Regions from separate parts of the Rhodovulum sulfidophilum DSM 1374 genome, predicted to be linked through region 1. Evidence: riboswitches for the same ligand, from Rfam matches in the RefSeq annotation. Region 1 holds a riboswitch; each other region holds the start of a gene.
What was found. A riboswitch is a leader RNA that binds a small molecule or an ion and turns the genes downstream of it on or off. The one in region 1 is predicted to bind cobalamin.
Positions count from the first base shown of each region.

Region 2: it holds a riboswitch for cobalamin, as region 1 does, so the genes downstream of both, A6W98_RS09935 (DUF4198 domain-containing protein) here and A6W98_RS16030 (cysteine-rich small domain-containing protein) in region 1, are expected to answer to the same signal.
Region 3: it holds a riboswitch for cobalamin, as region 1 does, so the genes downstream of both, A6W98_RS01905 (ABC transporter substrate-binding protein) here and A6W98_RS16030 (cysteine-rich small domain-containing protein) in region 1, are expected to answer to the same signal.

Region 1 is NZ_CP015418.1:3,421,698-3,428,679, forward strand. Features, by position in the region: gene A6W98_RS16025 (universal stress protein) at 166-1,026, shown strand; gene A6W98_RS16030 (cysteine-rich small domain-containing protein) at 1,039-1,434, opposite strand; cobalamin riboswitch at 1,591-1,787, opposite strand; gene A6W98_RS16035 (succinylglutamate desuccinylase/aspartoacylase family protein) at 1,886-2,929, shown strand; gene A6W98_RS16040 (MATE family efflux transporter) at 2,966-4,321, opposite strand; gene A6W98_RS16045 (PaaI family thioesterase) at 4,323-4,823, opposite strand; gene A6W98_RS16050 (PaaI family thioesterase) at 4,820-5,248, opposite strand; gene A6W98_RS16055 (MerR family transcriptional regulator) at 5,590-5,958, shown strand; gene A6W98_RS16060 (MerR family transcriptional regulator) at 6,077-6,478, shown strand; gene A6W98_RS16065 (acyl-CoA dehydrogenase C-terminal domain-containing protein) at 6,515-6,982, shown strand, end outside.
Region 2 is NZ_CP015418.1:2,094,369-2,101,350, forward strand. Features, by position in the region: gene A6W98_RS09915 (ABC transporter ATP-binding protein/permease) at 1-177, opposite strand, end outside; gene A6W98_RS09920 (cobyric acid synthase) at 304-1,761, opposite strand; gene A6W98_RS09925 (cobyric acid synthase) at 1,758-3,272, opposite strand; gene cobO (cob(I)yrinic acid a,c-diamide adenosyltransferase) at 3,420-4,046, opposite strand; cobalamin riboswitch at 4,224-4,438, shown strand; gene A6W98_RS09935 (DUF4198 domain-containing protein) at 4,579-5,373, shown strand; gene cbiM (cobalt transporter CbiM) at 5,384-6,001, shown strand; gene A6W98_RS09945 (cobalt ABC transporter permease) at 5,998-6,681, shown strand; gene cbiQ (cobalt ECF transporter T component CbiQ) at 6,686-6,982, shown strand, end outside.
Region 3 is NZ_CP015418.1:367,152-374,133, forward strand. Features, by position in the region: gene A6W98_RS01880 (LysR family transcriptional regulator) at 1-166, shown strand, start outside; gene A6W98_RS01885 (ABC transporter substrate-binding protein) at 570-1,577, shown strand; gene A6W98_RS01890 (FecCD family ABC transporter permease) at 1,577-2,614, shown strand; gene A6W98_RS01895 (ABC transporter ATP-binding protein) at 2,611-3,375, shown strand; gene A6W98_RS01900 (DMT family transporter) at 3,426-4,334, shown strand; cobalamin riboswitch at 4,856-5,055, shown strand; gene A6W98_RS01905 (ABC transporter substrate-binding protein) at 5,204-6,214, shown strand; gene A6W98_RS01910 (FecCD family ABC transporter permease) at 6,211-6,982, shown strand, end outside.

The DNA.
Region 1 (6,982 bases):
CATGGGCGGGCCCTTGTCTTTCAAAATGATCCGGGCTCACATAAGTACTTCTTCGAAAAGGTAAACGACCCTGGCCGGAATTGACGCAGTGCCGCTTGCGGCCGCGGCCGGGTGATCCGCGCAGGACAGGCGCGCCGGGCAGTGGGCTGGGGAGGGAGGCTGGCGATGAAGACCATATTGGTGGGCACCGATTTCTCCGAACGCTCGGACCGCGCCCTGCGCCGCGCCACGCTTCTGGCGCGCCAGACCGGTGCCGCGCTGAAGCTTGTGCATGTGGTCGATGACGACCTGCCGGTCAGGATCGTCGAGGCCGAGCGCGAGGCCGCGACCGGGCTTCTGCAACAACAGGCGGAGACGCTGCGCGCGCATGACGGGCTCGACTGCAGCGCCCATGTCGTGCTGGCCGATCCCTTTGCCGGGCTGATCGAGGCCGTGCCCCAGCTTGGCGCCGATCTGCTGGTGATCGGGCCGCACCGGCGCCAGCTTCTGCGCGATGTCTTCGTCGGCACCACCGCCGAGCGCACGATCCGCGCCGCCGCCTGCCCGGTGCTGATGGCCAATGCGCCGCCCGTCGGCCCCTATCGCCACGCGCTCTTGGCGACCGACCTGTCCCCGGGCTCGCGGGGCGCGTTGCGGCGCTTTGGCGGGCTCGGCTTCGGCCACCGGCTGCGCGGCTCGGTGCTGCATGTCTTCGACGCGACCGAAGCGGCCATGATGCGGATCCACGCCACCCGCGAGGACGACCGGGAGGCGCATCTGCGCGAGGCGGGGGCCGAGGCCGCACGCGCCTTAAGCGCGTTCCTGCGCGACCTGCCGCAGGGTCCGATGGTCGAACTGGTGCGCCACCGCAACGGCAGCGCGGCCTCCGAGATCCTCGCCGCCGCGGCCGAGACCGAGGCCGATCTGATCGTGGTCGGCACCCAGAGCCGCGGCGCGTTCGAAACCATGGTTCTGGGCAGCGTCGCCCGTCAGGTTCTGCGCAGCTCCACGGCCGACGTGCTGGCGGTTCCGCCCGGCGCGGCCTGAAGCCCCGTCCTCTCAGTCCCCGCCGTCCCCTGCCGCGTCCGCCTCGCGGCGACGCCGGTGGATCTCCTCGGCATCGTTGGGCTTCGGCGGGCGCGGGCGGCGGACCGGCGGGTCGGTCTGCGGCTTGCCCGACCAGGGCTGCGGATATTCCAGCCAGCGCTGGATGAAGTTCCAGGATTGCAGATAGCCGTCATGCGGCAGGGTGCAGGCCGAACAGTCCTTGCGGGTCAGCCCGTTGGCATCGGTATAGGTCTGGTAGGGCCCGGGGCATTCATAGGCGATCAGCGGACAGTAGCAGAACAGGCAGTTGAATTCGCGCGCCACGCCCTTGTGACAGGGCAGGAACGGGCAGGCGCTGTTGGTGAAGCCCTTGAAGGCCTCGTTGTCGGTCAGGTCCTTGGGTTGCATGGCGCAACTCCTTCCGGTCGGCGGCCGCGGCCGGGCCAGCCCCGGGCCGGTCAGCGGCAGGATGAAGGCCGGGCCCGCCCCCGAAGCGAAGGCGGATCGCGGCCGCTTGCCCCGGCAATGGCGCCCGGCCCGGGCGACCGGGCACGCCATCCGGGCGGGCGGTTCGGCGCGCTGGCAGGTCTCCTGGCTTGCGGGTCTCGGCCGGTCCGCCCGCCTTCCCGGCCCGGGCGATGCCGGTTCCGGTGGCGGTTCGGGGCGGGGGCTCGCCGCTGACAGTTGCGGGGGCAGCGCCGGAATTGCACCGGCTTCCCTTTTCACTCCCTTGCGGAAGCACCAGAACGCCCACCATCAATGGGGGCCGGGCCCGCCGCTGTCAATCCGCAGGGCCCTTGCCAGCGCCCCCGGCCCGGCGCTATTGCGTGACGATGAGCTGCTTGCCGACAGAAGCCAGATGACGGCGCGCGCGGAGTTCACGCTTGGCCGCGAGACCGTGCCCCCCGGCAGCCGCCGCACGGTGGACCTGCCGGTCTCGGTCCTGTCCGACCACACCCCGGTCACGCTTTCGGCCCATGTCGTTCATGGCCGCCGCCCCGGCCCCGCGATGTTCGTGACCGCGGGCGTCCATGGCGACGAGGTGATCGGGGTCGAGATCGTGCGCCGGCTCCTGAGCCTGCCGGTGCTCGGCGCGCTGCGCGGCACGCTGATCGCGATCCCCATCGTCAACGCCTTCGGCTTTCTCAACCTGTCGCGCTACCTGCCCGACCGGCGCGACCTGAACCGCTGCTTTCCCGGATCGTCGGGCGGCTCGATGGCCGCGCGGCTTGCGCATCTGCTGGTCGAGGAGGTGGTCGGCCGCTGCCAGATCGGCATCGACCTGCATTCGGCGGCGGTCCATCGCACCAACCTGCCGCAGGTCCGCGTGGTGCCGGACGATCCCGAGCTGGCCCGGCTGGCCCGGGTCTTCGCCGCCCCGGTGGTGCTGAGCTCCGAGGCGCGGCAGGGCTCGCTGCGCGAGACCGCGGCGCGAATGGGCGTCCAGATACTGCTTTACGAAGGTGGCGAGGGGCTGCGCTTCGACGAGGTCGCGGTCAGGGCCGGGCTCGCGGGCGTGCTGCGGGTGATGTTCGACCGCGGCATGATCCCGGCCAAGGGCGTGCCGAAGGCCCGGCGCGCGCCGCTCGACTGCCGGGTGTCGCGCTGGCTCCGGGCGCCGCAGGGCGGGCTCCTGCGCACCTACCGGTCCGAGGGCGACGTGGTGGCCGAGGGCGAGCTGCTGGCGGTGGTCTCGGACCCGTTCGGCGAGATCGAGACCGAGATCCGCGCCACCGAGCCCGGCATCATCGTCGGCCGGGCCATGCTGCCGGTGGTGAACGAGGGCAATGCCGTCTTTCATCTGGCCGCGATCGCGCCCGCCGACCGCGCCGAGGACCGGATCGGCGCCTGGGCCAGCGAGGTCGCGGCCGGGCAGCTCTTCGACGAGGACGAGATCCTCTAGGCCCGCAACTTCGACGCCTATATCTGGGGGAAGGGCCTAGCCGCCCTGCCCGCTCCGCGCCGCCGCCTCGAGCGCGAGATAGCGCAGCCCCAGCGTCACGCCGCGCGCCACGAAGGCCACCAGAAGCGCCAGCCAGAGCCCGTGATTGCCGAAGACCGGCACCAGCAGCGCCACGGCAAGGGCGTAGATCGCGGCGGAAAGGGCCATCATGTTGCGCATGTCCGCGGTACGGGTGGCGCCGATGAAGATGCCGTCGAGCATCCAGGCCGCAAGCCCCGCGACCGGAGCGGCCACCATATAGGGCAGATACACCCGCGCCTCGGCCCGCACCTCGGGCGCGGTCGTCATCAGATCGACGATGGCCCCGCCTCCGAACGCGAAGGCCGCGGCCAGCCCGATCACCGAGACCAGCCCCCAGCCGCTGGTCAGCACCGCGCCGCGCCGAAGTGCTGCGACCGAGCGCGCGCCCATCGCCTGACCGACCAGCGCCTCAGCGGCAAAGGCGAAACCGTCAAGCGCATAGGCGGTGATCTCGAGAAATTGCAGCAGCACCTGATTGGCCGCCAGCGGCACGTCGCCGAACCCCGCACCGACAAAGAGAAAGGACAGCATGATCCCCTGCAACAGCATCGAGCGGATCAGGATGTCGGTATTGACCCCGGCGATATGCCGGAGCCGCGCCCGGTCGAAGACCCGCGCCCAGGCGCGCCAGGCGATATCGCGAAACGCCGCGCGGCACAGCCAGAGCCCCAGGATCAGCCCCGACCATTCGGCAAGAACCGTGGCCGCGGCCACCCCCGGCACGCCCCAGCCCAGCGCCAGCACGAAGACCAGATCCAGCGCGACGTTGAGCCCGTTCATCCAGAGCTGGATCGCCAGCACCGCGCGGGTCCGCTCCTGCCCGATCAGCCAGCCGGTCAGCCCGTAAAGCGCGATGGTCGCCGGGGCCGACCAGATCCGGACCGCCATGTACTGGCTGGCAAGGCCCTCGACCTCAGCGCTGGCGGGCGCAATCCCCAGCGCGGCAGTGAAAAGCGGCCCCTGCAGCACGATCAGGCCCAGCCCGGCGGCGGCCGCGATCATCAGCACCCGGGTCAGCATCGCGGCCACCTCGGCCGCATCGCCCGCGCCGCGGGCCTGTGCGGTCAACCCGGTGGTGCCCATCCGCAGGAAACCGAACATCCAGTACAGAGCGGCCAGCACCACCGCGCCGACCCCGACCGCGCCGATGGGCGCGGCCTCGCCGATCTGGCCGACGACGCCGGTATCGACCGCGCCCAGGATCGGCACGGTGACATTCGACAGCACGATCGGCAGCGCGATGGCCAGCACCCGGCGATGTCCGAGGCGCAGGGGCGGCGTCATGTCCGGGCGGGCGACGGCCTCCGTCATGTCACGTGGGCATCAGGAAATGGCCGGTCGCCTGGGCGAAAAGCCGGGCGCGGTTGTCCTGCCAGGCCTCGACATGGACGCTGGCATAGCGCCGCCCCGAGCGGTTGACGCGGGCCCGGGCATAGGCGTCGCGCGGCAGCCCCGGACGCAGGTAATCGACCGTGAAATCGATGGTCTTGGGCAGGCGCGGCAGGGTCTCGGGGGTCAGCGTCGCGGCCTCCAGCCTGCCGCTTTCCAGATCGTCCCAGATCATCGCCCAGGACAGGCCGACAATGGCCGTCAGCTCGAGAAAGGCCGCGGTCGCGCCGCCATGCAGCGCGGGCAGCGCCGGATTGCCGATCAGTGCCTCGTGAAACGACATCACCCCGGTAAGCTCGTCGCCGCGCCGGTCGAAGGAGATCCCGAGGAACCGCGCATAGGGCAGCCCCTCGACCAGCGCCGCCAGCGCCGCATCGCGCCGCTGCTTGACGATCTGCACGGGTTCGGGGGGGCGACGGCTCATGCGGCACCCCCGTCGGCGGTGAAGGTCCCGGTCGCGGTCGCCACCGGATGGTCGCGGTCGTCATCGGTCGCGGTCGCGCGCACGAAGGCGACCGAGCGGGTCACGTGATAGCATTCGGCCCGCGCCACCAGCCGCTGGCCCGGGGTCGCGGTACGCATGTAATCGATACGGAGCGAGATCGTCGCGGTCTGGCCCGGCCCCTCGGGATGGCTGATCACGGCGGTGCCGCCGCAGGTGTCGAGCAGCGCCGAAACCGCGCCGCCGGAAATCACGCCGCCATGCGGATCGCCCACCAGGCGCGAATCATAGGGCATGGACAATTCGGCCCGGCCGTCGCCCAGCGCGTCGACCTGCATCGACAGGGCGTGGGAATGCGGAATGGCCTCGATGAAACGGCGCGCGAGATCGGTTTTCGGATCGCTCATGATGGTCTCCCTCTGCGCCGGTTATTGGGTCTGCCCCCGATCCCTGCAAGCTCAAAATCCGGCCCCCCGCAGCGATGGCGGCACCCGTCGGGCGGGGGACGACCCACGTTCCGCGCGCGCCCCGGCCGGGTCTGTGCGGACCGCCCCGGCATGCCTGCCATGGACCGGCCGGACAGGGTGTTCCGATTTATGGAACCCGAAAGCAGAAGTTAACGCTGCGTAAGGTTCGTCGCTGACCCGAAAGGCGAAAAAACAAGCCGGATGAGGTATATAACCGAATTGATCCGCCCCCCAGAATTGCCTTAGCTATTAGCACAGAAATAGCTGGTAGATTTGAGGCAATGTCGGATGTTCGTCTGAATTTCAAAGAGATGTGCGCCAGGTTCGATGTGACGCCCCGCACATTGCGTTATTACGAATATATCGAGCTGCTGAGCCCGACAAAAAGCGGACGGTCTCGATTTTACGGCCCGCGCGAAGTGGCGCGCATGACGCTGATCCTCAGGGCGCGCCGGTTCGGCTTCAGCCTCGAGGAAATCCGGCAATGGCTGCTGATCTATGACGAACAGGGCAGAGAGGCGCAGATGGCGGCTCTGGTCGGGCTGGCCGACCGCCAGCTCAAGGTGCTGCGCGATCAGCGCACCCAGCTCGACGCCTCGATCGAAGAGCTGCAGACCCTGCGGGACGCCGCCGCGACCGGCCAGGCCTGACCGCCTCCCCCTCTATCCCCTGCGACGTTGCGTTACGTTTACGTAAGCGTAAACAAAACTTGAATCCCATGGCAAAAGCGCGCAGATTTTGGATCTGTGTGATGTATCCGGACGACCAATGACCGACGAGTTGATGACCATTCGCCAGATGTGCGATGCTTTCGATGTGACCGCGCGTACCCTGCGGTTCTACGAGTCCAAAGAGTTGATCTCTCCCCTGCGCGAGGGCCAGCGGCGGCTTTATGGCCGGCGCGACCGGGCGAGGTTGAAGCTGATCCTGCGTGGCAAGCGCTTCGGGTTCAGCCTCGAGGAAATCCGGCAGATGCTGGATCTTTACGATCTTGACGACGGACAGGAGACCCAGTTTCGCCGCACCTGCGAGCTGGCCCGCGAGAGGCTGGCAGCGATGGAGCGGCAACGTGTCGAACTGGACGATGCCATTTCGGAACTGAGACGCCAGCTTGCCTGGGGAGAGGCGAAGCTGGAGCACTTCGAAAAAAGGAAACCCGCCGCCGAATGAAAGATGCGGTTGGGATGACGTTCAAGGGAGGAACGCATGCCGATCTACACCCCACCGACCGAGGACATGCAGTATCTTCTGCATGATGTGCTTAAGATCGGCGGCTCCGGCATCCCCGGCTATGCCGAGCTCGACCGCGAGTTCACCGGGGCGATCCTGGGCGAGGCCGGCAAGCTCGCCGCAGAGGTCCTGGCGCCGCTGAATGCCAGCGGCGACGCCGAGGGCTGCCATCTGGAAAACGGGGTGGTGCGCACGCCCGGGGGCTTCAAGGCCGCCTATGATCAGATCTGCGCTGGCGGCTGGATCGGGCTCGACATGCCCGAAGAGGTCGGCGGGCAGAACATGCCCTATCTGATCAACTCGGCGGTGGGCGAGATGTTCGTCTCGGCCAACATGGCGCTCAACATGTATCAGGGGCTGAGCCACGGGGCGATGTCGGCGATCCTCGCCCATGGCTCGGACGAGCAGAAGGCCACTTACGTGCCCAAGATGGTCGCGGGCACC
Region 2 (6,982 bases), 1.3 Mb from region 1:
CTCGTTCCAGGCATTCAGCCGGATCTGCATATAGGCGGTCAGCCCGATCACCGCGACCAGAGCCGCCACCAGCAGCACCGCCCGCCGCCCGAAGCCCGAAGCGCGGAACAGCCCCAGCGTGTCGCGGATCTGGGCCCCGAGCCGGTTCTCGGCTGCGATCTCTTCGCCCCTAGCCAAGGCGGCGCGATCCCTGCTGCGCATTCCCGTTCACGCCAGACCTCCTCCGGACCGATCCTCTCCGGTTTCCGATATCGGGGCGGGGGGCGTCTCTGCAAGCGGCGGGGCGCCGCGCCTCCGCGCGTTTCAGCGCGCCAGCGTCAGCAGCGCGTCGAGATCGAGATCGGCCTCGATCTCCTCGGCCAGCCGGTCGAGTGCGCGCTCGACCGGATCGGCTGCCATCGCATCGGGGGACAGGTCGGCGCCGATCCCGGCCAGCCAGTGGCGCCGGAACCCGTCAGCGCCGAACAGCCCGTGCACATGGCTGCCCATCACCCGGCCATCGGCCGAGACCGCGCCCTCGGGCGTGCCGTCGAGATCGAGCCAGGGCCGCGCGGTCGCCGGTCCCGCGACCCGGCCCATATGGATCTCGTAGCCCGTGACCGGCTGAGCGCTGATCCGGTCGGTGGCCTCGATCCGGGCAAGCCGCTTGTCGCCGGTCATCACCGTCTCGATGTCGAGCAGCCCCAGCCCCGGCGTCTCGCCCGGGGGGCCCTCGATGCCCTCGGGGTCGCGCACGACGCGGCCCAGCATCTGATAGCCCGCGCAAAGCCCGATCACCCGTCCGCCCCGGCGCAGGAGCGCCTGCAGGTCGATATCCCAGCCCTCGGCGCGGATCGCGTCAAGCGCGGCGCGGGTGGTCTTCGAGCCCAGCAGGATCGCCGCATCGGCATCGCCCGGCACCGGCTGGCCGGGCCGGAGCCAGCGCAGATCGACGCCCGGTTCCGCCGCCAGCGGATCGAGATCGTCGAAATTGGCGATCCGGGGCAGTTCTGGCACCGTGATCACCAACCGCCCGCCCGCGCCCTTGCGCCGCCCGAGCCCCAGCGAATCCTCCTCGGGCAGGGCGCGCGCGGCCTCGGACCAGCGCAACAGCCCCAGAACCGGCCAGCCGGTCTCGGCCCTTATGTCCCGGGCGGCGGGGGAAAAGACCCCGGGATCGCCGCGGAACTTGGTGACGATCACGCCCCGGACGCGGGCGCGCTCGGTCTCGGTCCAGAGCCGGTGATGGCCGATGGCGGCCGCGGTCACGCCGCCGCGCGACTCGTCGCCCAGCAGGACCACCGGCAGGTCGGCGGCCTCGGCCAGGCCCATGTTCGAGATGTCCTGCGGCCGCAGATAGCGCTCGGCGCCGCTGCCCGCGCCCTCGATCAGCACCAGATCATGGGATGCCGACAGCCGGTTCAGGCTGGCCACGACCTCGGCGCGCAGATCGGGCTTCAGCGCCTGATAGGCCGAGGCCGAATACCGCCCGCGCACCTGACCCCGCACCACCACCTGGCAGTCGATATCGGTTTCGGGTTTCAGCAGAACCGGGTTCATGTCGACCGAAAGCGGCGCGCCCGCGGCCCGCGCCTGCAGCGCCTGGGCGCGGCCGATCTCGCCGCCATCGGCCGTCACGGCGGCATTGTTCGACATGTTCTGCGCCTTGAACGGCGCCACTTTCAGGCCGCGCCGGGCATAGGCGCGGGCCAGCCCCGCGACAAGCAGGCTCTTGCCCACATCCGAGCCGGTGCCCAGCACCATCAGCCGCCGGGCGGTCATCGCGCCAGCGCCAGCAGCGCGTCGAGATCGAGATCGTGTTCCAGCTGATCGGCCAGCGCGTCGAGCGCCGCCTCGACCCGGGCGGCATGGTCGAGCCCCGAGGCCCGCCCGCCCATCGCCGTCAGCCAGTGGCGCCGGAACCCGTCGGCGCCGAACAGCCCGTGCAGATAGCCGCCCATCACGCGCCCGTCGGCCGAGACCGCGCCCTCGGCCCGGCCGTCGAGCCGCAGCCAGGGCCTCTCGAGCCCGGGCCCGCGGGTCACGCCCATATGCATCTCGTAGCCGGTGACGCGGGTGCCGCTGATGGCATCCTCGGCCGCGATCTCGACCAGCCGCTTGTCGCCGCCGATGGTGGTCTCGATGTCCAGAAGCCCCAGCCCCTCGGTCTCGCCGGGCGGGCCCTCGATGCCTTCGGGGTCGTGCACCCTGTGGCCCAGCATCTGGAACCCGGCGCAGATGCCCAGCACCCGCCCGCCGCGGCGCAGATGGGCCAGGATGTCGATGTCCCAGCCATTGGCGCGGATCGAGTCGAGCGCGGGCCGGGTGGTCTTCGAGCCCGGCAGCAGTACCAGATCGGCCTCGGCCGGAATGGGCTCGCCCGGGCGGACCCAGCGCAGATCGACGCCGGGCTCGGCCGAAAGCGGATCGAGATCGTCGAAATTGGCCATCCGCGCGATATGGGGCACCGCGATCACCAGCCCCTGTCCGGCGCCCGAAGCGGGCCGTTCCAGCGCCAGCGCATCCTCGGCCGGAAGCCGGCCCGCGCCCTCGAACCAGCGCGCGACCCCCAGAAAGGGCCAGCCGGTGGTCGCGGTGATGGTCTCGCAGGCCGGTTCGTAAAGCGAGAAATAGCCCCGGAACTTGTTGACCAGATAGCCCGCGATGCGGGCGCGCTCGGCCTCGCTGTGCAGGCACCACGACCCGACCACGGCCGCCATCGCGCCGCCGCGGTCATTGTCGGTGACCAGAACCACCGGCAGATCGGCGGCCTCGGCGAACCGCATATTGGCGATGTCGCTCTTGCGCAGATAGGTCTCGGTGCCCGCGCCCGCGCCCTCGACCAGCACCAGATCGGCCTCGGCCGCGACGCGGTTGAAACTGTCCATGACCGCGGGCAGCAGCTGCGGCTTGAGCTTGTGGTAATGCCGCGCGGGCCAGTTGCCCAGCGGACGGCCCCGAAGCACGACCTGCGAGCCGACCATGGCCTGCGGCTTCAGAAGCACCGGGTTCATGTGGATCGAGGGGGGCAGCCCCGCGGCCTGCGCCTGCAGCGCCTGGGCCCGGCCGATCTCGCCCTTAGGTGCGGTGCCGTCGGGGCCGGGCGGCAGGTCGCTGTCGGCGGCGACGGCGGCATTGTTCGACATGTTCTGCGCCTTGAACGGCGCGACCTTCAGGCCCCGCCGCGCATAGGCGCGGGCGAGGCCAGCGACCAGCAGGCTCTTGCCCACATCGGAACTGGTGCCCTGCAGCATCAGCGACCGGGCCCGGCGCGGCGGGGCCGGGTCGAGCATCGGCACCGAAATCTCGGGCATCGGCGGCGCCGCGTCACCGGCGGGCAGGTCGGAAGGCGGGCGCGAGGTCCGGTCGGATGTCATCGGGGCTCCTGCGGCAGTCGGCGCAGGGTGATGGGCCGGGGGCCTGCCATTGTCAAGCGCCGCTCAGAATTCGACGCCGGGCTGGCCCTTGATGCCCGAGCGGAACGGGTGCTTGATCAGCGTCATCTCGGTCACCAGATCGGCCGCCTCGATCACCTCCTCGGGGGCGTTGCGGCCGGTCAGCACGACATGGGTCAGGGCGGGCTTGTCGGCCTGCAGGAAGGCCACCACCTCGGCCGGGTCGAGATAGCCGTAGCGCAGCGCGATGTTGATCTCGTCCAGCAGCACCATCCGGATCTCGGGGTCGCGGATCAGCTCCTTCGCCTTCTCCCAGCCCTTTTCGGCGGCGGCGATGTCGCGGGCGCGGTCCTGGGTTTCCCAGGTGAAGCCCTCGCCCATGGCGTGGAACTGGCAGAGATCGCCGAAATGCGAGGTCAGCAGCCGCCGCTCGCCGGTATCCCAGGCACCCTTGACGAACTGGACGACGGCGCAGGGCATCTGGTGGGCGATGCAGCGCAGGATCATCCCGAAGCCCGAGGAGGACTTGCCCTTGCCGGTGCCGGTATGCACCAGGATCAGCCCCTTCTCGTCGCTCTTGCCGGCCATGATCTTGTCGCGGGCGGCCTTCTTCTTGGCCATCTTGGCGGCGTGGCGGGCATCGTCGTCGGAGACGGGGTCGCGGGCGGTCATGGGCTCTTTCCCTCGCTTTGGATGTCCCGGCGGAGCTAGGGCGGCGCAGGGCGGGCGTCAAATCCGAACCACGGCCCCCATACGGATCGGGGTCGTGACGTAACGGACCTGCGCCCGGGCGGCGCTGCGGCGGCCGGGCGCAGGAGTGGCCGGATTGACAAGGCGGGCGGCGCTTGCGATGACGGATCCGTGACCGGTTCGCCCGGGCCCCGATGGCCCGGACGTGAAAAGGGAACGCGGTGCGCCCGTCCTGAAGGACGCGCTATTCCGCGGCTGCCCCCGCAACTGTAAGCGGCGAGCGCGGCTGAGAGTGCCACTGGGGATGTCCCCCGGGAAGGCCAGCCAAGCGACGACCCGCGAGCCAGGAGACCTGCCGGCCGCCCGCCTCCCCCCGCATGGGGGCGGTTTCCACCGGACGCCGGGGTGCGCGTCTGGCCCGGATCGGCCGCAATCCGGCCGCTTCCGAGCCTCTCATCCCGTTCGTCCTTTCACCCGCGGCCTGTCCGGCCGCCCATGTTGAAAGGCAACGACCTTGATCTTCCACGGCAATCTCGTGACCGCCGCGCTCGCCCTGACCCTCGTTCCCGGGGTTGCGGCGGCGCATTTCCAGCTGGCCTATACCGAGGAAAGCCTCATCGACGCGCCCGGCGATGTGCCGGTCAAGCTGATCTTCTGGCATCCGCAGGAAAGCGGCCCGGTCATGGATATGGGCGAGCCGCTGGAATTCTACGCCATCCATCGCGGCGAGCGGATCGATCTCAAACCGACGCTCAGCCAGACGGTCTTTCACGGCCCGCTGAACGAGGCGGTGGCCTGGGATGGCAGCCTGCCGGTCAAGCGGATGGGCGATTACGTTCTGGTGACGGTGCCTGCCCCCTATTACGAAGAGTCCGAGGACATCTTCATCCAGCAGATCACCAAGACCTATGTGAACCGCGGCCAGATGCCGACCGACTGGGACGGCCCGCAGGGGCTCAAGGCCGAGATCCTGCCGCTGGTCAAACCCTATAACGTGATCGCGGGCTCGACCTTCACCGGGCGGGTGCTGTCGGAGGGGGCGCCGGTCGCGGGCGCCGAGATCGAGATCGAATACATGGCGGCCGAGCCCGACATGGAGACGGATGCGCCCAAACCCGCCATTGCCGGGCCGATGCCGGGCGGCGCGATCGTCGCGGTTTCCGACGAGAACGGCTATTTCACCTTCGGCGTGCCGAAGGCGGGCTATTGGGGCTTTGCCGCGCTGGGGGTCGGGCCCGATACCGAATACGAGGGCAAGGAGCTCAGCCAGGATGCGGTCCTCTGGATCCGCGCCTTCGATCTGAAATAGGGACGGACCCATGCATATCGTGGACGGGGCGCTGGCGGCGCCCGTTGTGATCGGCGGCGCGGTGCTGGCTGCGGGGGGCCTGGCGCGCGGCCTGCGCGACCTGACGCTGGAAAAGATCCCCGCTGCCGGGATGCTCTCGGCCAGCTTCTTCGTGGCCTCGCTGATCCATGTGCCCATCGGCCCGTCCTCGGTGCACCTGATCCTGAACGGTCTGGCCGGGCTGGTGCTCGGCTGGGCCGCCTTTCCGGCGCTGTTCGTGGGGCTTCTGCTGCAGGCCGTCTTCTTCGGCTTCGGCGGGCTGACGGTCTTGGGGGTCAATACGCTCGACATCGCCTTGCCCGCGGTGATCGTGCATTACATCTGCCGCCACGGGATCGCGACCGGCAGCCCGCGCATCGCCGCGATCTGGGGCGGCATCGGCGGCGCGCTTGCCATCGCGCTGACCGCCGCCTGCGTCGCCCTGGCGCTCGCGCTCAGCGGTGCGGCCTTCATTCCGGCGGCCAAGCTCGTCCTCCTCGCCCATGTTCCGGTGATGGCGATCGAGGGGCTGCTGAGTGCCGCTGCCGTCTATCTGGCCATCCAGGTCAAGCCCGATCTCTTTCTCAGCCTGCAAGGACCCGTCCGATGATCCGCCCTGTTTTCCTGACCCTGGCGCTTGTTCTGGCGCCCTTGCCCGCGCTTGCGCATAAGGTGATCGCGGCGGTCTATGCCGATGGCGCCCTGATCGAGGGCGAGGTCGGATTTTCCAATGGCGACATGGCTGCGGATGCCACCGTCGCGGTGTCCGATCCCGAGGGCAATCCGCTGGGCGAGACCGCCACCGATGCCGATGGGATGTTCACCTTCCGCCCGAGCGTGGCGGTGGCCCATGTCTTCCACGCCGATCTGGGCGCGGGCCATGTGGCCGAGGTCACTATGAGCGCCGAGGACGTCGCCGCGATCCTCGACAGCCCGGCGGCCCGCGCCGCCGCTGAAGCCGCGGCCGATACCGGGGGCATTCCCGGGGCCGGGCAGGCCGAGGCGGCTTCGGACGGGGGCAACCCCTCGACCTTCCCGCTGGACGCGGCCTCCGGGACGGCGGCTGTCGGCTCTTCGGCGGTGCCGCTGACCGCCGCGCCCGGGCTGAGCGACGCCGACAAGGCGGCCGTGGCGAAGATCGTGCGCGACGAGATGCGGCCGCTGCGGCGCGAGATCGCCGCCTATCGCGAGAAGAACGACCTTCAGTCGATCCTCGGCGGCATCGGCTATATCGTGGGCATCTTCGGGCTCGGCTTCTATGTGGCGGCGCGGCGGCGGATGAAGGGCTAGTCCGGTGTCCGAGATCCTGACGGCCGGCCGGTCCGGGCCGGGCGCGGCACTTGACGGTATCGATCCCCGCGCGCGTGTGATAGGCGCGGGGGCCTTCGCCTGTGTCACGGTCGCCTGTTCCTGGCTACCGGTGCTCTTGGCCGCGCTGATGCTTGCGCTCGGGCTGATGGCGCTGTCGGGCCGGCCGGTCGGGGCCACGCTCCGGCGGATGGCGGCGATGGACGGGTTCATCTTCCTGCTGGTCGCCATGCTGCCCTTCACCACGCCCGGCGCGCCGGTCTTCACGCTCTGGGGGTTCGAC
Region 3 (6,982 bases), 1.1 Mb from region 1:
GCCGATCACGATGTTCGAGAGCTACATCGCGCAGGGCCGACTGGCACAGCCCTTCGGCATCACCGTCTCGGCCGGACGCTACTATCTCGCCTGGCCATCGGACAGGCCTGCAACCCCCGCGATGCGTATTTTCTCAAGCTGGCTGTCGGGCAAAAGCGCCTTGTGACCCGTTGCCCTCCAGCGTCGCGAGCGCAGGAGATCCGCGCCAGGCCTCATGACAAACCGATCCTGCAGGACGAAAGTGGCAGAGCATCATCCCCGACCGACCAGCGCCACAGCAGGTCTTGCTGCATCTGCCCCGCGCGGCACCGTTCGAGGCGGATACCCGCGCGGGATGCGCGCATCCCTGCCTTCGTCCTTGAGCCAGCCGGGATGCATCCTCTTCCGCACAGGGCATCAAGGCCCGGCCATTTCATCGTCCCCTCAGGGCTTGATCGCGCCTTGTTCGGCATACGCAGGCATGGGACCGCCGACCCGGGCAAATCCCGACAAAATCTCTCTTGTAACCGCACCCCGGATCGAATTACCGGCTTCCTGACCAATTTGCTCACTGATGGAGACATCGTCCGATGTCGAAAAAGGCGATCCTTGCGCTGGGAAGCGCCGTGCTGGCGGTCTCCGGCGTGGCGGTGCAGGCCGCAACCGACTACCCCCTGACGATCGAGAATTGCGGCCAGAGCGTCACTTTCAGCCAGGCGCCGCAAAACGCGGTGGCTCTGGGCCAGAACAGCGCAGAGATCATGCTGCTTCTGGGGCTGGAAGACCGGATGGCGGCCACCGCCTTCTGGCCGAATGCCGTGTTGCCAGAACTGGCCGAGGCCAATGACGGGGTCGAGGTGCTGACCGTCGAATTCCCGACACTGGAATCCGTTCTGTCGAAGCAACCCGATTTCGTTGCGGCCATGCTGACGACACTGCTTGGCGCCGACAGCAAGGTCGCCAGCCGCTCGGATTTCGAAGAGCTCGGCATTCCGACCTACCTGTCGCCAAGCGCCTGCTCGACGACGCTGGATGCGGGCGACGCCTATGGCTCGCGCGACAAGCTCTGGAACATGGATCTGCTGTACAAGGAGATCGAGGACCTGTCCCGCATCTTCGATGTGACCGACCGGGGACAGGCCGTAATCGCGGATTTCAAGGCGCGCGAGGCGGCCTTGCGCGCGGAATTCGCCAGGAACGAGGATCTGACCTTCCTGTTCTGGTTCTCCAGCCCGTCGCCCGCCGATGATGCCTTTCTTGGCGGCGGCAACGGCCCCTCGGGCTATATCGCGGATCTCCTCGGCGGGTCCAACGCCATCCAGACCGAGGCAGACTGGCCCGCGCTTGGCTGGGAAGGCATCATCGCGGCGGATCCGACCGTGTTCGTCGCGACGCAGGTCGACCGCAATCGCTGGGATCTGGATGCCGCACAAAACAAGATCGACTTCCTGACATCCGATCCGACCGTCAGCCAGATGCCAGCGGTTCGAAACGGTCGGATCGTGGTCATGAGCGGCGCGGCGATGAACCCCGGCATCCGCACCCTCTACGGCGCCGAGCAGGTGGCCGAACAGCTGAAGTCGCTTGATCTGCCGTGATGTCCTTTGAAGTTTCAGAAGAAGGCAGCGCGCGCCTCGTCGTCTTTCTTTGCCTGTCGCTGATCGCCCTGATCTTCGCCATCGCCGCCGCAACGGCTTTTGGCGATTACAATATCGGCCTGCGGACGGTCTTCCTGTCGGTCACGAACGAGCTTGGCCTGACCGGCGCCAAGATCACGCCGATCGAACAGAGCGTCGTCTGGAACCTGCGCCTGAGCCGCGCGCTGGTGGCGGCCCTGTCCGGGGCAGGGCTGGCGATCTGCGGGGCAATCCTGCAGGCGCTCTTGCGCAACGCGCTGGCCGAACCCTTCGTGCTGGGCGTGTCGGCGGGCGCCTCGACCGGGGCGGTCTGCGTGATCGTTCTGGGCATCGGGGCGGGCGGCCTGTCCCTGTCGCTGGGGGCTTTCGCAGGGGCCTTCGCGGCCTTCGCCCTCGTGGCGCTCCTGTCCAACGGCGCGACCAGCGGGCCGAACCACACGATCCTGGCCGGGGTCGCGGCATCGCAGCTTTTCAACGCGCTGACCTCCTATATCGTCACGACCTCGGGCAATGCCCAGCAGGCGCGGGATGTGATGTTCTGGCTTCTGGGCAGCTTCGGCGGCGTGCGCTGGCCGGATGTCCAGCTTTTGCTGGTCGTGGTCGCCCTCAGCCTCGCGATCTGCATCTGGATGGCGCGGTCGCTGGACGCCTTCACCTTCGGGGATGAAGACGCCGCGGCCCTTGGCGTGCCGGTGGCGCGTATCCGGCTGGTGCTGTTCGGCGTGACCGCGCTGCTGACCGCGACCATTGTCAGCATGGTCGGCGCCATCGGCTTCGTCGGTCTGGTCGTGCCGCATGCGGCCCGCTACATCGTCGGGCCATTGCATATGCGGCTGCTTCCGGCCTGCGCGGTGGTGGGCGCGGTCTTCATGGTGATCGCCGACATCGCCTCGCGCATGATCGCAACCCAGCAGACCGTGCCCATCGGGGTCGTGACGGCGCTGGTCGGCGTGCCCTTCTTCGCGATCATCCTCTACCGCGCGAGGCCGCAGGCATGACGATCCTGGCCGAGAACCTGACATGGGGCGTGAAGCGCAGGACCATCCTGTCGGACGTCTCGCTGAGGGTCGCGCCGGGCGAGACACTGGGCCTGATCGGCCCCAACGGATCGGGCAAATCCTCCCTGTTGCGGCTGCTGGCAGGGCTGCGGCGGCCAATCTCCGGCCGGGTCCGGATCAACGGGCAGGACATCGCGCATGTCTCGCGCAAGGCATTGTCGCGACAGGTGGCCTTTGTCCAGCAAAGCGCAGCCACCGACACCAATGTGACGGTCAGCGATGTCGTGCGGCTCGGACGGACTCCGCATCGCTCGGCGCTGGCGGGCTGGTCCGAGACCGACGAGGCGGCGGTGACGCAGGCGCTGGAGCGCGTGGAAATGGCCGCGCACAGGAAACAGGCCTGGCAGACCCTTTCGGGGGGCGAGCGGCAGCGGGTCCATATCGCGCGGGCGCTGGCGCAGACACCGCAGGTGATGTTCCTCGACGAGCCGACGAACCATCTCGACATTCATCACCAGATCGAGATCCTGGGCATGGTCCGCGATCTCGACCTGACCAGCGTCATCGCCCTGCACGACCTGAACCTGGCGGCCATGTTCTGCGACCGGATCGTGGTTCTGGAACGGGGTGTCATGCGCGCCTGCGGCACACCGGATGCCGTTCTGACCCGGGAGATCCTGCGCGATGTGTTCCGCGTCACGGCGCATGTCTGCAGATTGCAGGACGCGTCTCGGCCCCATATACGGTTCAGCGCGAAATGAGACGGTCCGGGGGGACGTGTGGCCGGGGTTTTGGTGCGGATGAAAGTGAAATGACGGCCCGGTCCTCCCTCGCAGCGCCGCTGCATCCCGTCCGGAACGAACGGCTTGGCATCGCGTTGCGGGTGCTCTCGACCCTCGCATTCGCCATGATGGGCGTCTGCGTGAAGGCGCTCGGAGATGCGGTCCCGCTGGGACAGGTGGTGTTCTTCCGCTCGGCCGTGGCCTTGCTGCCTCTGATCGCCTTCCTGTGGTGGCGCGGCGAGTGGCCTCGCGGTCTGGCGACGTCCCGCCCCATGGGGCATGTCGGCCGCTGCCTGATGGGCGCGGTCGCGATGTTCACCTCCTTCGCGACGATCCGCCTTCTGCCCCTGGCCGAAGCGACGATGCTGGCCTATCTCGCGCCGGTGATGCTGGCCCTGCTTGGCTGGGCCCTGCTCGGAGAACGCCCGAGCGCGGGCCGGATCGGCGGTGTCGTGCTTGGCCTTGCCGGAGCGGCGGCCTTCTGTCTGCCCGCCATTGCCGGTGCCCTGCCCGATAGCGGGGCGCTGGGCGTGGTTCTGGGGCTCGTGACCGCGGCGCTGACGGCCGGGGCCCTGATCCAGGTGCGCCGGCTGACATTGCTCGGCGAAGGCGCCGGGGCCATCGCCTTCTGGTTCGCCGTGGTCTCGGCCCTCATCGGCCTTGCGACGCTGCCCTGGGGCTGGGTCTGGCCCGGTCCGGCAACCCTCCTGCTGTTGATCGGAACCGGCCTGGCAGGCGGGATCGCCCATATCCTCATGACGCTGTCCTTCAGCCATGCCGATGCCTCGGCGCTTGCCCCCTTCGAATATCTTTCGGTTCTGTGGGCCGTGGCGCTGGGTTTTGCCTTTTTCGCCGAGCTGCCGGGCCTGGCCTTCCTGCTGGCAGGGCCATTGATCCTGACCGGCGCCTTTATTGCCCGTCCGGCAAAGCCGAAATGACCCACGGCGCGCGTGGTCTACGCAAGTTCTGAACGGCTTTAACCGGCAAGTTCCGGCAATCCTGCGGTCAAGAAGGATAAGGCGGGCGATGGCCGGAAGCCGGGCCGTTGGATCGCCATCGGGGCGGGTTGCCTGACGCTTCCGCTCCTTTCGCCGCCCGAGCGCCTCGGCGCAGATCGCCCCGACCGGCTTGCCGCCCGCGCGGGCATTGATGCAACAGCGGTCGCGGGCAGGGCCGAAGCGGCAGGTTTTCAACACCGCGGCGGGCACCGTATGGCAGCCGTCGAACGGCCCGGCAAAGCGAACCGTATGCCGACGTCAGGTCCCATCTCGCCTGACCGTTTCCAGCCTGCCATGCCGCGCCATAGATGCAAAGGAAGCCGCCGGGCTGGCAACGTTCCGCCCCCTGCCGCTTCGGGGCCGGGGCATCTCGACGCATCAGAAGCTATATGCCTGTCAAGGTAAGGTTTTCCGGCGCGCAGACTGCGACCGGCGGGCAGTTGACCCGATAGGGCTTTCATGCTCTCTGCTCGGTCGCTGGTTTCCCGCTTGGGAATTAAAAGGGAATTCGCCGCAGGCCATTTGGCCCGCGAACCGAAACTGCCCCCGCAACTGTAGGCGGCGAGCGACGGTCCGACAACGCCACTGGGCATTTGCCTGGGAAGGCCGGACCGGCGGACGACCCGTCAGTCAGGAGACCTGCCGGCATGAAACCACTATCAACCGGGCGGGGTTGCCCGGGGAAAGCGATGTTCATGCCCGGATCTTTCGGCCGTGCTCAGCCAGGCGCAGCTTGCGCCAGCCAAAGAACTGACATCCGCCCGACCCGCGAACCCCGGGGCCCGGAAGCCAATTTCCGGAGAATTTCCATGAACACCAAGACTGCCCTCCTTTCGGCGGCCCTTCTGGTCTGCGCGGGCACGGCCCAGGCCACCGACTATCCCCTGACGCTGGAGAATTGCGGCCAGACCCTGACCTTCGACGCCGCCCCCGCGCGCACCGTCACCGTCGGCCAGGCCACGACCGAGATCCTCTACCTGCTGGGGCTCGGGCCCACCGTGACGGGCACCTCGGTCTGGTTCACCAATGTCCTGCCGCAATTCGCCGAGCTGAATGCCGGGATCCCGCGGCTGGCCGACAACGATCCCAGCTTTGAAAGCGTGGCGGCCGAGACGCCCGATCTGGTGACCGTGCAACATGAATGGCATGTCGGCCCCCAGGGCATCGTCGCCACCCGCGAGATGTTCCATGATATCGGCGTGCCGACCTATGTGCTGCCCAGCGACTGCGCAAGCAAGGACAACAGCCGCGGCTCGGACGGCACCCGGAGCGAGATGTTCTCGACCGCCTCGATCCACCGGTCGATCGAGGAACTGGCGCGGATCTACGATGTCGAGGATCGCGGCGCCGAGCTGGTCGACGAGCTGAAGGCGCGTGAGGCCGCGGCCATCGAACATGCCCGGGCGCTGGATCTGCCCGAAGGGGTCTCGGCGGTGTTCTGGTACTCCTCCGCCGAAATGGACATCGACCCCTATGTGGCCGGGCGGAAGGGCGCGCCGGGCTACATGATGCAACAGCTCGGGATCGAGAATGTGGTGGCCTCCGACGAGGAATGGCCCACCGTCGGCTGGGAAAGCATCGCCAAGGCCGATCCGACGGTGATCGTGCTGGCCGAGATGACCCGCCGCCGCTTCCCCGCCGACGATGTCGAGAAGAAGCTTGAGTTTCTCCGCACCGATCCGGTCGCGAAAGAGATGACGGCGGTCCGCGAGAACCGGATCGTGGTGATGGATCTCCAGGCGATGGAAGCGACCGTGCGGGCGGTCTACGGGCTGGAAGAACTGTCTGCGGCCCTGGCCGGACTCGATCTGCAAGGATGAGGTCGCGCGCCCGTCGGGCCCGCTGGCACTGGGGGTGGATCGCACCCCCGGTGCTGCTGGCCGCGCTGATCGCCGGAACCGCGATCGGCGAGACCCGCATACCCGCCTCGACCGTGCTTCAGGTCCTGGGCAACAAGCTGTTCGGCACCGTCTACCCGGTCGCGCGGATCGATGAGGGCATCATCTGGAACTACCGCCTCGCCCGCGCGGTGGTGGCGGCCGCCTGCGGGGCGGGGCTCGCCCTGTCGGGTGTCGTGCTGCAGGCATTGCTGAGGAATGCGCTGGCCGATCCCTATCTGCTGGGGATTTCCGCCGGAGCCTCGACCGGCGCGGTCGCGGTCACCGTCGCCGGGTTCGGCGCGGGCGCGCTCTCGCTCTCGACAGGCGCCTTCGCCGGGGCGCTGCTGGCCTTCGTCATGGTCGCGGCCCTGGCGCGCGCGGCGGGCGGCGGCACCGGGCTGCAGGCGGCAGGCGTGATCGTTCTGGCAGGGATTGCCGGGGCACAGCTCTTCAACGCGATGACCGCCTTCCTGATCGCGAAATCCGCCAATGCCGAACAGGCCCGCGGCATCATGTTCTGGCTTCTGGGAAATCTCTCCGGTGCCCGCTGGCAGGACAGCCTGGTTGCCGTCCCCGCCGCGGCCTTGGGGCTCGGGGTCTGTCTCTGGCATGTGCGCAGCCTCGACGCCTTCACCTTCGGGGCGGACAGCGCGGCCTCGCTCGGCATCAACGTGCGCCGGGTGCAGGCGGTGCTGATCGGGGCCGCGG